DNA from 2 places in the Yoonia sp. R78084 genome. Region 2 is predicted to be linked to the other one. Evidence: riboswitches for the same ligand, from Rfam matches in the RefSeq annotation. Region 2 holds a riboswitch; the other holds the start of a gene.
What was found. Region 2 has a riboswitch for glycine ahead of gcvT (glycine cleavage system aminomethyltransferase GcvT). Riboswitches for the same ligand answer to the same signal wherever they lie in the genome.
Positions count from the first base shown of each region.

Region 1: linked by a shared signal. The riboswitch ahead of SJY29_RS17095 (D-amino acid dehydrogenase) and the one ahead of gcvT (glycine cleavage system aminomethyltransferase GcvT) in region 2 are both predicted to bind glycine.

Region 1 is NZ_CP138993.1:3,402,517-3,410,474, reverse strand. It holds gene clpB (ATP-dependent chaperone ClpB) at 1-1,931, opposite strand, end outside; gene pyrF (orotidine-5'-phosphate decarboxylase) at 2,296-3,012, shown strand; gene SJY29_RS17105 (NfeD family protein) at 3,052-3,324, opposite strand; gene SJY29_RS17100 (SPFH domain-containing protein) at 3,324-4,217, opposite strand; gene SJY29_RS17095 (D-amino acid dehydrogenase) at 4,259-5,509, opposite strand; glycine riboswitch at 5,615-5,702, opposite strand; gene SJY29_RS17090 (DNA polymerase IV) at 5,877-7,130, shown strand; gene SJY29_RS17085 (phytanoyl-CoA dioxygenase family protein) at 7,234-7,958, shown strand, end outside.
Region 2 is NZ_CP138993.1:1,453,311-1,461,268, reverse strand. It holds gene SJY29_RS07525 (tripartite tricarboxylate transporter permease) at 1-1,374, shown strand, start outside; gene SJY29_RS07520 (arylmalonate decarboxylase) at 1,434-2,216, shown strand; gene SJY29_RS07515 (M24 family metallopeptidase) at 2,213-3,367, shown strand; glycine riboswitch at 3,426-3,511, shown strand; gene gcvT (glycine cleavage system aminomethyltransferase GcvT) at 3,672-4,793, shown strand; gene gcvH (glycine cleavage system protein GcvH) at 4,809-5,168, shown strand; gene gcvP (aminomethyl-transferring glycine dehydrogenase) at 5,187-7,958, shown strand, end outside.

The DNA.
Region 1 (7,958 bases), 1.5 Mb from region 2:
ATCAGACGCGACACAGCGTGTTTCTCCATAAATTCAGACATATCAATGCGCACCATCGCGCTATCGTCATCAAAAAGATACTCGGCCACGGCCTTGGTCAGCTCGGTTTTACCAACACCCGTTGGCCCGAGGAACAGGAACGATCCAAGCGGACGGTTCTCGTCATTCAGACCGGCACGTGCGCGGCGCACAGCATTTGCCACCGAACGGACCGCGGTCTTTTGACCGATCACGCGCTTGCCCAGCTCTTCTTCCATGCGCAAGAGCTTATCGCGTTCGCCTTCCAGCATCTTCGAGGTCGGAATACCCGTCCAGCGCTCGACGACTTCAGCGATCTGCTCGGGGCGCACGGCCTCTTCAACCATCAGGTCATCACCTGTCTCAACTTCTGCGACAAGGCGCTCCAGTTCAGGGATCACACCATAGGACAGCTCACCGGCACGGGCGAGGTTGCCTTCGCGTTTGGCGATGTCCAACTCGGCACGCGCACGGTCCAGTTTTTCCTTCACGCCACGCTGGTTTTCCAGCTTGTCACGCTCGGCCTGCCATTTCGCAGTCATTTCTGATCCACGGTCCTGCAGGTCCGCCAATTCCTTTTGCAGCTTTTCCAACCGATCAAGCGATGCTTTGTCGTCTTCTTTCTTCAAAGCCTCGGATTCGATCTGTAACTGCAGAATCTGGCGATCCAGCGCATCCAGCTCTTCTGGCTTGCTGTCCACTTCCATCCGCAGACGGCTGGCGGCCTCATCCATCAGGTCGATGGCCTTGTCCGGCAGAAAACGATCCGTGATATAGCGGTGCGATAGCGTTGCCGCCGCAACCAAGGCGCTATCGGAAATACGCACACCGTGGTGCAGCTCGTACTTCTCTTTGATCCCGCGCAAGATACTGACCGTGTCCGACACAGTCGGCTCTTCCACCATCAAAGGCTGGAAACGCCGCGCGAGGGCTGCGTCTTTTTCCACATACTTGCGGTATTCGTTCAGCGTCGTGGCACCCACGCAGTGCAGTTCGCCGCGTGCCAAAGCCGGTTTGATCAGGTTTGCCGCATCCATCGAACCCTCGGACGCACCTGCACCGACAAGCGTGTGCATCTCGTCGATGAACAAGATGATTTCGCCCGCCGCTGCCTCGATCTCTTTCAAGACAGCCTTCAGGCGCTCTTCGAACTCACCACGATATTTGGCACCCGCAATCAGCGCGCCCATATCCAGCGCCATCAGACGTTTGTTGCGCAGGCTTTCAGGCACGTCGCCGCTGATGATCCGCAGGGCCAGCCCCTCGGCGATGGCCGTTTTACCGACGCCGGGTTCGCCAATCAGCACAGGGTTATTCTTGGTCCGGCGTGACAAAACCTGCATCGCGCGGCGAATCTCTTCGTCACGGCCAATGATCGGGTCGATCTTGCCTTGCTCGGCGGCCTCGGTCAGGTCGCGCGCATATTTCTTGAGCGCATCAAAGCTGTCTTCAGCTGTGGCGCTATCGGCGGTCCGGCCTTTGCGGATATCGTTGATCGCCGCGTTCAGCTTCATGGCGGAAACGCCACCGACATCCAGCGCATCCTTGGCCTTGGATTTGACGACAGCGAGTGCCGTCAGCAATCGCTCAACCGGGACAAAGCTGTCTCCGGCTTTCTTGGCGATCTTCTCAGCCTCATCCACGACTTTGGCAGTGGTATTGTCCAAATAAACCTGCCCCGTATCTCCGGAAACCTTTGGGATTTTGGCAAGGGCTGCCTCGACAGCGCCGACAACAGCGGGCGCATCGCCACCTGCACGAGAAATCAGGTTGGTGGCCAACCCTTCTTCATCATCAAGCAAAGCTTTGAGCAGGTGCTCGGGGGCGAGTTTCTGGTGGTCCTCGCGCATAGCGATCGTCTGGGCGGCTTGAATGAAGCCGCGCGACCGCTCGGTGAACTTTTCTAAGTTCATGGGTCTCTCCTTTGTTAAGCGCCCGGGTTTATGGATGCCCGCTTGGCGGCACACCCCTGATTGGGCCTCGCTATATAGATGGGCATCGGAAGGTTCGCTCGCAAGGTTGTGAACAGGATTTTTGACAACGGGGAGATCGCAACAATTATTCCCCGCGCTTTCTATCCCCAACTTGCCCAGACTTGATCTGCAGAGAGGGACTTGTGCAATTACACAACGCGCTTTCTGCAAACCCCCACCTTGGTCGGCGTCGGTGATGGCGGCCAGGGGCAATGGCGCGGCCACGGGAGAGGCTGCGCCATTGCATTTGCACCGCCCGCCCGCAATCGCTAGACCCGTGGCAAATCAGCCAAGGAGTTTGCACATGTCCGATGACCGTTTGATCGTAGCAATGGACGTGCCGAACGTCCTTGAAGGGCTGGAACTGGCCAACACGCTGGGCGACAGCGTGAGCTTCTACAAAATCGGGCTCGGGATGCTGACGGGTGGCGGCTTGGCGCTTGCCAATGAGCTTAAGCAGGAACATGGCAAACGCATTTTCCTTGATATGAAATTCTTCGACATCGGCGCCACGGTCGAGGCTGCGGTGCGTGGTGTAGCCCAATTCGATCTGGATTTCCTGACCGTGCATGGCGACCCCCATGTCGTACGTGCAGCGCGTGAAGGGGCTGGCGGGTCCAACATGAAGATCTTGGCCGTAACCATTCTGACGTCACTCGATCGCGCCGATCTGGATGCATCCTGCATCAAGGCAGGCGATGTGGCCGATCTGGTACAGGAACGCGCCGGCATCGCGCTCTCGAACGGGGCTGACGGTGTCATCGCATCGCCACAAGAGGCGGCACTGATCCGCGCCCTGCCCGAAGCGGAAGGCAAACTGATCGTCACCCCCGGCGTGCGGCCCGCAGGTGCAGCACTTGGGGATCAAAAACGGGTCATGACACCAGCGCAGGCCATCGCAAACGGCGCGGACCATGTGGTTGTGGGCCGCCCGATCTGGCAGGCCGCGAACCCAAAAGCCGCAGCACAAAGCATTCTGGCGGAGCTGGCATCACCGCAAGCAAAAACCCCCAACCACTAGGGCCGGGGGTTTCCAAGTCTGAAAATCTGGAACGACAGATCAATCGTTGACGTCGGTTTCCCAGATTTTAACCTGTCCGGTCTTGAGGGCGAAGTATTTCCGCATCACCAGATAGGAAATCAGCGACAGGACCGAAAAGATCACCAGCGTGAGCGCAAAGCCTGACGCAGAGATCCCGAAGAGGATCAGCAGCCCCATCATGGCCGCGCCTATGGCGAACCCCAGAAATATATAGCCCGGGATCAACACTTCGAGTGTTGCAAGGATCAAAGCCCCCGACATCCACACCCACCATTCTGTCCAAAGCGGCATTATCCACGTCCTTTCAGCATCTGAAATGCGTTGGCAAAGGCATCAAGCGCATTAGCAGGCAGAATAACAGTCTGGCTGCCGGTGCCGTCACCCAGCTTTTGCAAGGCTTCAACCTGCTTGAGGGCAACCTGATACTGCGCCGCCTCCAAACCATTTTCCGCAATCGCCACGGCAACAACCTGCGTCGCGTAGGCTTCGGCATCAGCCAGAATACGGCGCGCCTTGGCTTCCTGCTCGGCGGCATAAAGTTCCGCATCCGATTGTAGCTCAACCGCCCGCTTTTTACCCTCGGCTTCGGTCACCTGCGCACGACGCGCACGTTCCGCGTTCAGCTGTTGCAGCATCGCTTCACGGGTTGCCTGATCCAGATTTACATCGAGAATCTCGGCGCGGGTCACTTCGATGCCCCAGTCATCAACCTGCTGGGCCACTTGGGTGCGGACCGCTTCAATCAGGCTCGAACGGTTCGCCTGTACCTGATCCAGTTCCATGCGGCCGATTTCCGACCGCACGATGCCCGCAACAGTGGTCGAGATCGCACCATCAACATCACGGATCCGGTAGACGGTCTTTTCAGGCTCGATGATGCGGTAAAATACCGATGTTTCGACCTGTACCAGCACGTTGTCCGATGTGATCGCATCCTGATTCATTGACGGCAATTGACGCTCGAGGATGGAGACCTTGTGCCGGACACGATCCAGAAACGGCACAATAAAGTTGATCCCGGGCCCTAGGACCGCGCGCAAACGCCCCAACCGTTCGACGACGAATTTCTCCGACTGCGGCACGATGCGGACACCCGCCATGATGCAGACGATGATAAACACCGCCAGAAGTAGCCAAAGCACATTTTGGCCCAGAAACTCGGAAAAAAGGTCTTCAATAGGCATGTATCTATCCCTCATAATTATGAAGGATAGATAAGTAGCTGCTATGCTGATTTCAATGTATGCTGTTGCATACTGTGCGATTTGGGCGCGAAAACACGCGACTGTACCGCACTTGCAACGAGATCGGACGTTGCCGCCGAAAGGGTCCAGCCAAGGTGCCCGTGCCCGGTATTATAGAAAACACGCGGATGACGCCCGGCACCGACACGCGGCATCATATTGGGCATCATCGGGCGCAGCCCCGCCCAAGGCACGACGTTTTCCGTGCTGACATCAGGGAAATGCGCCTCGCACCACTGCACCAGCGGTTTCACACGATCCGCACGGATATCGCGGTTCTCGCCGTTGAATTCCGCCGTGCCTGCAATGCGGAACCGGTCACGCCCCAAGCGCGAAGTGACGATCTTGGCCTTGTCATCCAACAGCGACACCGTTGGTGCCGCCGCCTGAGATTGTGCATCCGGCAGGTTTACGGTGATGGAATAGCCCTTCACCGGATACACATTCACGCGGTCGCCCAGTTTCTTTGCAAAACCTCGTGACGCAACGCCCGCCGAAACAACCACCGCATCAAAACGCTGCTCAGTCCGTGCCCGCACCGTCACGCCATCCGCATCCGCCGCAACATCGCCGACCGCATTGCCCATTTCAAACTGCACACCCTGCTGGCGCAGCCACGCTGCCAGACCGACCGTAAATTTGTGGATATCGCCTGTGCTGTCGCTTTCGGTCCAGAACCCGCCCAGAATATCGCCGCGCAACGTAGGCTCTTTGGCAAGGGTTTCCTCTGCACTCAATTCGCGCCGCGCCAATCCGCCTTGGGCCAAAAGCGCAGTCACCTTGCGCGCATGGGCAAAGTCTTTTTCGGTTTTGTAGAAATGCAAAATCCCCGCCGGCGTGAAATCAAAATCAATCCCGGCATGATCAGCCATTTCCGCCAGACCTGCACGCGCCGTCACCGCCATCCGCGCGGTTGCGACGGTGTTCGCTTTATATTGCGGAATATTGGCCAGAAACGCCGCCATCCAGCTAATTTTATGCCAGCTGGGGCTCGGGTTCACCGACAAAGGCGCATCCTGTTGCAGCATCCATTTGATACCCTTCAGAACCGTGGACCATTGGTTCCAGACCTCCGCATTCGACGCGCTGAGCTGCCCGCCATTGGCAAAGCTGGTTTCCATCGCCGCATAGCGCTGGCGATCATAGACGGTCACGTCATATCCGCGTGTGTGAAGTGAATAAGCAGTGGTGACGCCGGTAATTCCGGCGCCCAATACAGCAACTTTAGGCATGGTAAACTCCCTACCATCTGCCCCCGCCGTCTGCTGTACCTGAGAGATTCGCCCAATCGGGCTTGCTCCTTCGGCGGACCACTCAAGGTCTCTCTTCGGCGTGTTGCACCCCAACCGGTCCTTTTGCCTGAGAGTGACCGGGGCGGTTGCTCCTTCGGCGCCAGACCAAACCGGACTCTCCCGGTTGACGTGTTTCCTATTGGAAACTCATAGACAGATCGGCGCGCAACGCAATGGGAAATATTAGCTCGGCCTGCAGCCCCCTGCGCCGTGATATTTTCGCGACGCCATGCCGGCGGCGGCAGCACCTTTGCATCAGTGATGCAGAGCCGTTGTGTCCGAATACTGCCCCTTCTACACTGCCGTCATGCCAGCACTTTGTCGCGATTGCCTGACCACATTCGACAATGAGTCCCGTTGTCCGCAATGCCGCAGTCCAAGGGTGACGCGGCACCCGGAGCTGTTTGACCTGACCATCGCGCATATGGATTGCGATGCTTTTTATGCCTCGGTGGAAAAGCGCGACAACCCGGATCTCGCAGATAAACCCGTGATCATCGGCGGCGGGCGGCGCGGCGTTGTATCGACCGCTTGCTATGTCGCGCGAATCAAGGGCGTCAAATCTGCCATGCCGATGTTTCAGGCGCTCAAGCTTTGCCCCGAGGCTGTCGTCGTCCGCCCCAACTTTCCGGCCTACACCGAGGCCTCACGCGCCATCCGCGCGATGATGGATGAACTGACACCGGTGGTTGAGCCCTTGTCACTGGATGAAGCATTCATGGACCTTACAGGCACCGAACGCCTGCACCACGCACCCCCTGCGGTCATGCTGGCGCGTCTGGTCAAACGCATGAAAGACGAATTGGGGCTGACGGGATCAATCGGGCTGTCGCACAATAAATTCCTCGCCAAAGTGGCCTCGGACCTCGACAAACCACGCGGCTTTTCGATTATCGGCAAGGCAGAAACCACCGCATTTCTGCGCCCCAAATCCGTGCGCCTGATCTGGGGCATCGGGCCGGCCGCACAGGCCAGCCTAGAGGGTGCGGGCATTCGCACCTTTGACGACCTTCTGCGCTGGGACAGGCGGGATCTGCATGACCGCTTTGGCGGCATGGGTGAGCGGCTGTACAGCCTTGCGCGCGGCGAGGACGGGCGGCGGATCTCATCCCATAGCCCTGTAAAGACGCTGTCGAACGAGACGACGTTCAACGAAGATACCGGCAATGTAGATATTCTGGATGGGCATCTGTGGCGGATGGCCGAGAAGGTCAGCGCACGCGCCAAAGCGCAGGATAAAGCGGGGCGGGTGGTGACGCTGAAACTGAAAACATCTGATTTCAAACTGATCTCGAAACGGCAAAGCCTGCGCCACCCGACCCAGATTGCCGATACCATCTATCGCACGGCGCGCGGCTTGTTCGATCAGGTCAGCGGACGCGGGCCGTTTCGTCTGCTGGGGGTGGGGCTGTCCGAGATCACCCCTGCTGCCGACGCCGACCGCGAAGGTGATTTGCTCGACCCCGGCGCGCAAAAACGGGCCGATGCCGAAAAGGCAGCTGACAGAATCCGCGCGAAGTTTGGCAAGGATGCGATCATCAAAGGACGCGCCCTGCGTTAAGGGTAAGGTGGGTCTTGACCCACCCTACCCCGCCTGAATTTGTCTTTTTACAAAAAACAATGTCCGCTACGCTCAAGAGGCTTAGACACCGGGAGGGCACGATTTGAACCGCATCTTTGACACCACAGCCGCGTATTATGAACCCGATGCCTGTGATATCGCGGATTTCACCGCGTTGATTGATCAGACAACACACGGCGCGGATGTGCCTTTTGCCGCCGCCATCGAAAAGAATATTCCGGTTTATGATATGGCAGCACTCCGCCCTGCCCTTGAAGATCAGGGAACCCGTAAGCGAATCCTGGCAGAATGGGCGCTTGTTCTGCGGCAAGGTGCGGGTGTCATCGCCCTTAAAAAGACCTATGCGGACACCAGTGTTCTGGACCAGGCCACCCGCGTTTACGAACAGATCATTGCAGATGAAAAGGCGGGCGCGCGCGGCGCAGGGGACCATTTCGCGGCGGCAGGTGCGAATGATCGGGTCTGGAATTCGCTGCAAAAACTTTGCGAAGCGGCACCCGATGTCTTCCTCCACTATTTCGCAAATACCGTGATTGATGCGGCTTGCGAGGCATGGCTTGGCCCCAACTACCAGATGACCGCGCAAGTGAACCTCGTCCATCCCGGCGGAGCCGCGCAGCAGGCGCATCGCGATTATCATCTGGGCTTTCAAACCGCCGAAATCTGCGCGTCCTACCCCGCCCATGTGCATGATATTTCCCCAGTTCTCACGCTTCAGGGGGCGGTTGCGCATTGCGACATGCCGCTGGAAAGCGGCCCGACGAAACTACTTCCTTTCTCGCAGGCCTACCGCCCGGGATATGCCGC
Region 2 (7,958 bases):
ATTACCTTGGGTGATCCGGCCGCGGCGCTGATCCTGCTGGCCGGTGTCTATTACGGTGCGATCTTTGGCGGCTCGACCTCGTCGATCCTGCTGAATGCGCCCGGCGTGGCAGGGACCGTCGCCACCAGCTTTGACGGCTATCCGATGGCGCGCAAAGGGCAGGCTGGCAAGGCGCTGACCATCGCCGCCGTCAGTAGTTTTGCGGGCGGTACGATCGGGGCGATCCTTTTGATGATCTTTGCGCCTGCGCTTTCATCCGTCGCGCTCTTGTTCCACTCGGCTGAGTACTTTGCACTCATGGTTGTGGGTCTTTCTGCCATCGCGGCCTTTGCGGGCACGGGTCAGGTCGGCAAGGCACTGATGATGACCCTGCTGGGTTTGATCCTTGCCACCGTGGGCGAGGGCGCGTTGTTCAGCATGCCGCGCTTTACCATGGGCATGATGGACCTGCAGTCCGGCATCAGCTTTATCACACTGGCCATGGCCATGTTTGCCCTGCCAGAGGCGCTTTTTCTCGTGCTGAACCCCGCCCGCGGGGCCAGCAATGCCGAAGGCGGTAGCAGCAAGATCACCAATCTGCGCTTTTCACGCGCCGAGGGGCGGGCGATGCTGCCGGTGATCGGGCGTCAGTCTATTCAGGGCTTTTTCATCGGTGTTCTGCCCGGTGCGGGGGCCACGATCGCGTCTTTCCTCGGCTATGCTGTGGAACGCAACCTTGCCAAAGGCGAAGAGCAGGCCGAATTCGGCAAAGGGTCCATCAAAGGTCTCGCTGCACCGGAAACGGCCAATAACGCGGCCTGTACCGGATCATTTGTGCCGCTGTTGACCTTGGGTATTCCGGGGTCGGGGACCACAGCGATCCTGCTGGGCGCGCTGATTGCATTGAATGTCACCCCCGGGCCGCGTCTGATGACGGACACGCCCGAGATTTTCTGGGCTGTCATTATCTCGATGTTCATCGGCAATCTGGTGCTCTTGGTGCTGAACCTGCCGCTGATCCCCTATATCGCCAAGATCCTGTCGATCCCGCGCAACTACCTGATCCCCTTCATTCTGTTTTTTACGCTGATGGGGGCCTATATCGGGCAGAATAATGCGACCGAGCTCTTGATCCTTGTCGGCTTTGGTGTGGTCGCCACGATCCTGCGGTTTGCGGATTATCCGCTGGCACCGCTCCTGATCGGGTTCATCCTTGGCACGATGCTGGAAGACAACTTTGCGCGCTCCATGCAGCTTTATCAGGGGCTTGGCTTTATCCTTGAGCGTCCGATGACCTTGGGCCTGCTGGTTTTGGCCCTTCTGCTGGTGCTTTTGCCCAGTTTCCGTGCACGCCGTGCGCGCAAGCGGGCGGAAGGTGTCGCCGACGGCGATTGATTATAGCAGGCGCGCAGATTTCGTTTTGGAATCTGCGCGTGGCGACCTAACACTTGGGCATGATCCTGTCCAAACCCCGTACACCCGAAATGGACGCAGGCCGCCACCATCGCGCGCGGCTGGGGTTTATCCTGATGTCCACCGATCTGGCCTGTGAGGCCGATTGCATGGATATGGCCCCCGATGGTGTGGCCGTCCATTTCACCCGTTTGAAAACGGATGATCACACCACCAATGAAACGCTGGCGCGACACATTGACGATATGGCCGATGCCGCCTCGCGCCTGCAGCCCGATATGCGCCCCGAGGTGATCAGCTATTGTTGCACCTCCGGCTCGATTATCTGCGGCGAGGAAAGCGTCTTTCGCGAAATCCGCAAAGGTGCGCCATGGGCCCAGCCTATGTGCATCGTCACCGGTGTGATGGATGCGTTGCGTGAAGTGGGCGCGCAAAAGATCGTTGTCGGCACGCCCTATCTGGACGAGATCAACACCGCCGAGGCCGCTTATCTGGCGCAAGCGGGTTTTGACGTGCTGGATATTCAGGGTTTGCAACTGGCAACCGGCGTTGAATTCGGGCGCGTCACCCCCGGCTACTGGAAGCAGTTTGCGCTGGACCTCGACCGCCCGGATGCAGATGCGATTTTTCTGTCCTGCAGCGGCATCCGCGCGCTTGAGGTCGTCGACGAGATCGAACAGATCGTAGGTAAGCCGGTCATTACCTCAAATCAGGCGCAGTTCTGGTCGTGTTTGCGCAGGGCAGGGATCATGGATGAACTGCAGGGGTTCGGGCAGATTTTCAAACACAGCGGACGCGCGATATCAGGCACGTTGCCCGGATGACGGCGCCATCGACACGCGGGTTTCCGGAGGCGGAATATCGCACGCGTACAACCCGCGCACAGGAAAAGATGGCGGAGCAGGGACTTGAGGGCCTGTTGCTGATGACCGAAGCAGAGGTCACTTATTTCACCGGCTTTCAAACCCTGTTCTGGCAAAGTCCGACACGGCCATGGTTTGTTTTTGTGCCGCAAGCAGGCAAGCCCGTTACGATCATCCCGGAAATCGGTGCGGCTCTTATGCGTCAGACATGGGTGGATGACATCCGCACATGGTGCGCGCCTTGTCCTGCGGATGACGGGATCAGCTTGCTGACTGAGCTTTTGGCGCCTTGCACAAAGATCGGGGTCATGCTGGGCCACGAGACACACCTGCGCATGCCTTTGGCAGATTGGAACAGGTTGATGGCGGCATTGCCGGGCCTTCAGGTCACCGACGCGGGGCCGCTGGTGCAAGGCCTGCGGATGGTGAAATCCGACGCTGAGATTGCGAAACTTGCCCAGATCTGCGCGATCGGGTCTGCGACTTTTGCGCAGGTGCCCGCGTTTGCGCAAGAAGGCACGCCGCTCGATGCTGTGTTCCGCGAGTTTCGGCGCGCCGCATTGGCGCAGGGGGCCGATGGTGCGCCCTATGTGGTGGGGGCAGCGGCACAGGGGGGCTACGCGGATGTGATCTCGCCGCCGGACGGCATACCGCTGGCAAAGGGCGATATCCTGATGCTGGACAGTGGCATGGTCTGTGACGGCTACTATTGCGATTTTGATCGCAACTGGGCAATCGGGCGGGCCGATGACATGGCCAAACGCGCCTATGACGTGCTGTGGCGTGCGACCCAAGCAGGGATTGCCGCTGCGCGCCCCGGAACCACCTGTCAGGCCCTTTGTGCCGCAATGAACGCAGTGATCGCCGAGATACAGGACAGCGGGGGTGACATCGGTCGTTTGGGGCACGGATTAGGACTGCAACTGACCGAGCAACCCTCGCTCGCGGGCTTTGACACGACGGTCTTGCAAGAGAATATGGTCATCACATTGGAACCCTCTGTGTCTTACGGTGACGGGCTGATGATGGTGCATGAAGAGAACATCGTGGTGACACCCGCAGGGGGGCGTTTGCTGACGACCCGCGCCGCGCCGGAACTGCCGATCATTTAGAGGTTTCGCATGCATCGAATCTCTTGCGCGCAGGTCGGGAACGGGGCAAGTTGCGTCGCAATCGACGTCGGGAGAACCAACCCAGTTGGTGCCGAAGGAGCAACCGCCCCGGAAACTCTCAGGCCACAGGACCGACGTAGGTAAGAAGACTCTGGAGAGTGGCAGGTTGCTGCCCGCCGAAGGGATAGCAATCTCAGGCATCAGGACAGAGGGGGCATCACGCACGTCGGCATCCGCTGCCGTGCCAACGTGGTGCCGTTTGATCGCAAGATCGTGTCGGCCGGAAAGAAGGAACGGCTTGGCAATGTCTGATCTGCACCAAACCCCGCTACATGCGCTGCACCTTTCGCTGGGGGCAAAAATGGTGCCTTTTGCAGGCTACGACATGCCTGTCCAATATCCGATGGGCGTGCTGCAGGAACATCTGCACACGCGGGCAAAGGCAGGCCTGTTTGACGTCAGCCACATGGGGCAGGTGCGCGTGACGGGTGCCGATTACGCCAGTGCGGCTGCGGCACTGGAGCGGCTGATCCCCGTGGATATTCTGGGTCTGGCTGAAAACCGTCAGCGCTATGGGTTTTTCACCAATGCTGAGGGCGGCATCCGTGATGATCTGATGCTGGCGAACCGTGGCGATCATGTTTTCATCGTTGTGAACGCCGCCTGCAAAGCAGACGATATTGCCTATATGCAAGCCGAACTGACCGATGTGTCCGTGACCGAAATCACCGACCGCGCGCTTTTGGCGCTGCAAGGTCCGGCGGCAGAGGCTGTGCTGTCCACCCTCGATCCGCGTGCCGCTGATATGCGCTTTATGGATGTCGCGACGCTCACACTCGCAGGTGCGGAATGCTGGGTCTCGCGGTCGGGCTATACCGGCGAGGATGGCTATGAAATCTCGGTTCCTGCGGATCATGCGGTGGCCTTGGCAGAGGCGCTATTGGCGCATGACGATGTGGCCCCCATCGGGTTGGGCGCGCGCGACAGTCTACGCCTTGAAGCGGGTCTTTGCCTTTACGGACATGATATCGACGCAGGAACAAACCCTGCCGAGGCCGCCCTTGGGTGGGCGATCCAGAAGGTCCGCTGCGCAGGCGGCGCACGCGCTGGCGGGTTTGTCGGCGCGGAAGTCGTTTTGCCCGCCCTTTCAGAGGGTGTTGCGCGCAAACGTGTGGGCCTGCTCCCGCAAGGTCGCGCGCCGATGCGCGAAGGTGTGCCGCTTTTTGCCAGCGAGGACGCTGCCACTCCGGTTGGCACGATCACATCGGGCGGTTTCGGCCCGACCGTCGGCGCACCTGTCGCTATGGGCTATCTGCCCACGGACCTGTCTGCAACCGGCACCACCGTCTGGGGCGAATTGCGCGGCAAACGGCTGCCGCTGACCGTCGCTGCACTGCCCTTCACCCCTGCCAATTTCAAACGCTAACACTGGAGAGCCCCGATGAAATACACCGAAGAACATGAATGGCTGCGCCCTGAAGACGACCTGATTGTCGTGGGTATCACCGAGCACGCCACAACCCAACTGGGCGATATCGTCTTTGTCGAATTGCCCGAAGTAGGCGCGACCGTGACTAAGGACGACGAGATCGTGGTGATCGAAAGCGTCAAGGCCGCCTCTGATATCCTTGCGCCACTGGACGGTGAAATTGTCGAGGTCAACACAGCCCTTGCTGACAATCCCGCCCTCGCAAACGAGGATGCCATCGGGGATGGCTGGTTCTTCAAGATCAAGCCGTCCGACCCGTCACAGATGGACGAGTACATGGACGAAGCAGCCTATAACGCAATGATCGCCTGAACACGCGCGGAGCCTGACATGCCTTTTACCCCGACCGATTATCTGCCCTATGACTTTGCCAATCGCCGCCATATCGGACCCTCGCAGGCCGAAATGGCGCAGATGCTGCAAGTGGTCGGGGCAAAAGACCTTGATGCGCTGATTGATGACACATTGCCTGCCGCAATCCGGCAGAAAGACCCGCTGGACTTCGGCAAGCCGCTGTCCGAGGCAGAGTTGCTGCGCCGTATGAAAAAGACGGCGCAAAAGAACAAGGTGCTGACGTCTTTGATCGGGCAGGGGTATCATGGCACGGTCACGCCCCCCGCAATCCAGCGCAATATTTTCGAAAACCCTGCGTGGTACACCGCCTATACGCCCTACCAGCCCGAGATTTCACAGGGCCGGCTTGAGGCATTGTTGAACTTCCAGACGATGGTGTCTGATCTGACAGGCCTTGAGATTGCCAATGCGTCCCTGCTGGACGAGGCAACCGCCTGCGCCGAGGCGATGACCATGGCGCAGCGTCTCGCCAAGAGCAAAGCCAAGGCGTTCTTTGTCGACGAAAACTGCCATCCGCAAAACATCGCCGTCATCCAGACCCGCGCCGCACCTTTGGGGATCGCGGTGATCGTGGGTGATCCGGACACACTGGATGCCGCGGCGGTCTTTGGCGGGATCTTCCAGTTTCCCGGCACCCACGGGCATTTGCGTGATTTCACCGATCAGATTGCGGCCCTGCATGCCGAAAACGCCATTGGTGTGATTGCGGCTGATCCGCTGTCACTGACCCTATTCAAAGAACCGGGTGCGATGGGCGCCGATATCGCCGTCGGCAGTACCCAGCGGTTTGGCGTGCCCATTGGCTCTGGCGGCCCGCATGCGGCCTATATGGCGACGAAAAAGGCCTATGCACGGTCTATGCCGGGCCGCATTGTGGGTGTGTCGATCGACAGTCACGGCAACCGCGCCTACCGGCTGTCCTTGCAGACCCGCGAACAGCACATCCGCCGCGAAAAGGCGACGTCCAACGTGTGTACCGCACAGGCGCTTTTGGCGGTGATGGCAGGGTTCTATGCCGTTTTCCATGGCCCCGAGGGGTTGAAAGCCATTGCCCAACGCATTCACCGCAAAACCGCGCGGCTGGTTGAGGGGCTGAAAGACGCGGGCTTTGACGTGCGTCCTGCCACTTTCTTTGACACGGTGACGGTCGATGTGGGGCCCTTGCAGGCGGCCGTCATGGCCGCGGCGGTGAACGAAGGGATCAACCTGCGCGCGGTGGGCAAAACCCAGGTGGGGATCACGCTGGATGAACGCACACGGTCCGAGACAATCGAGGCCGTCTGGCGCGCGTTTGGCATCACGCGGGCGGACAAGGATTATACGCCGCATTATCACATGCCCGAAAAGCTGATCCGCACGTCCGACTATCTGACGCATCCTGTGTTCCACATGAACCGTGCCGAGACGGAAATGATGCGCTATATGCGCCGCCTTGCGGATCGTGATTTGGCGCTGGACCGTGCGATGATCCCGCTGGGGTCGTGCACGATGAAGCTGAATTCCGCCGCCGAGATGATGCCGGTCTCCTGGGACGAATTCGCGCTGCTGCACCCCTATGCGCCCCGCGATCAGGCCGAAGGCTATCACGAAATGATCGACGATCTGTCCGCGAAACTCTGTGATGTGACCGGCTATGACGCGATCTCGATGCAGCCCAATTCCGGCGCGCAGGGCGAATATGCGGGGCTCTTGACGATTGCGCGCTATCACGCTGAGCAGGGGCAGGGGCACCGCAATATCTGCCTGATCCCGATGTCCGCGCATGGCACGAACCCTGCCTCGGCGCAGATGGTGGGCTGGACTGTGGTGCCGATCAAATCAGCTGCGAACGGTGATATTGATCTGGACGATTTCCGCGCCAAAGCCGCACAGCACGCCGACAACCTCGCTGGATGCATGATCACCTATCCCTCGACCCATGGCGTGTTCGAGGAAACCGTGACCGAGGTTTGCAAGATTACCCATGACCATGGTGGTCAGGTCTATATCGACGGGGCCAATATGAACGCTATGGTCGGCCTGTCGCGCCCTGGTGATCTTGGGGGTGATGTCAGCCACCTGAACCTGCACAAAACCTTCTGCATTCCCCATGGCGGCGGTGGCCCCGGTATGGGACCGATCGGCGTGAAAACCCACCTGATCCCGCATCTGCCCGGTGATCCCAATGGCGGGACAGGGGCGGTGTCGGCGGCGGCCTACGGCTCGCCCTCGCTTTTGCCGATCTCTTGGGCCTATTGCCTGATGATGGGCGGTGAAGGGCTGACGCAGGCGACGCGCGTTGCGATCCTGAACGCCAATTACATCGCCAAGCGGCTCGAAGGGGCGTTTGATGTGCTCTACAAAGGGCCAACCGGCCGCGTGGCGCATGAATGTATCATCGACACACGCCCCTTTGCGGATAGCGCAGGTGTGACAGTAGATGATATCGCCAAGCGCCTGATCGACAACGGTTTTCACGCCCCCACGATGAGCTGGCCTGTGGCCGGAACGCTGATGGTGGAACCCACGGAATCCGAAACCAAGGCCGAGCTTGACCGGTTTTGTGATGCGATGCTGGCGATCCGCGCCGAGATTGCCCAGATCGAGAACGGGCAGATCGACGCGGTCAACAACCCGCTCAAGAACGCCCCGCACACAATGGAAGACCTCGTGCTGGACTGGGACCGGCCCTATTCACGCGAAGTGGGGTGCTTTCCGCCCGGTGCCTTCCGGATCGACAAATACTGGCCACCGGTCAACCGCGTCGAC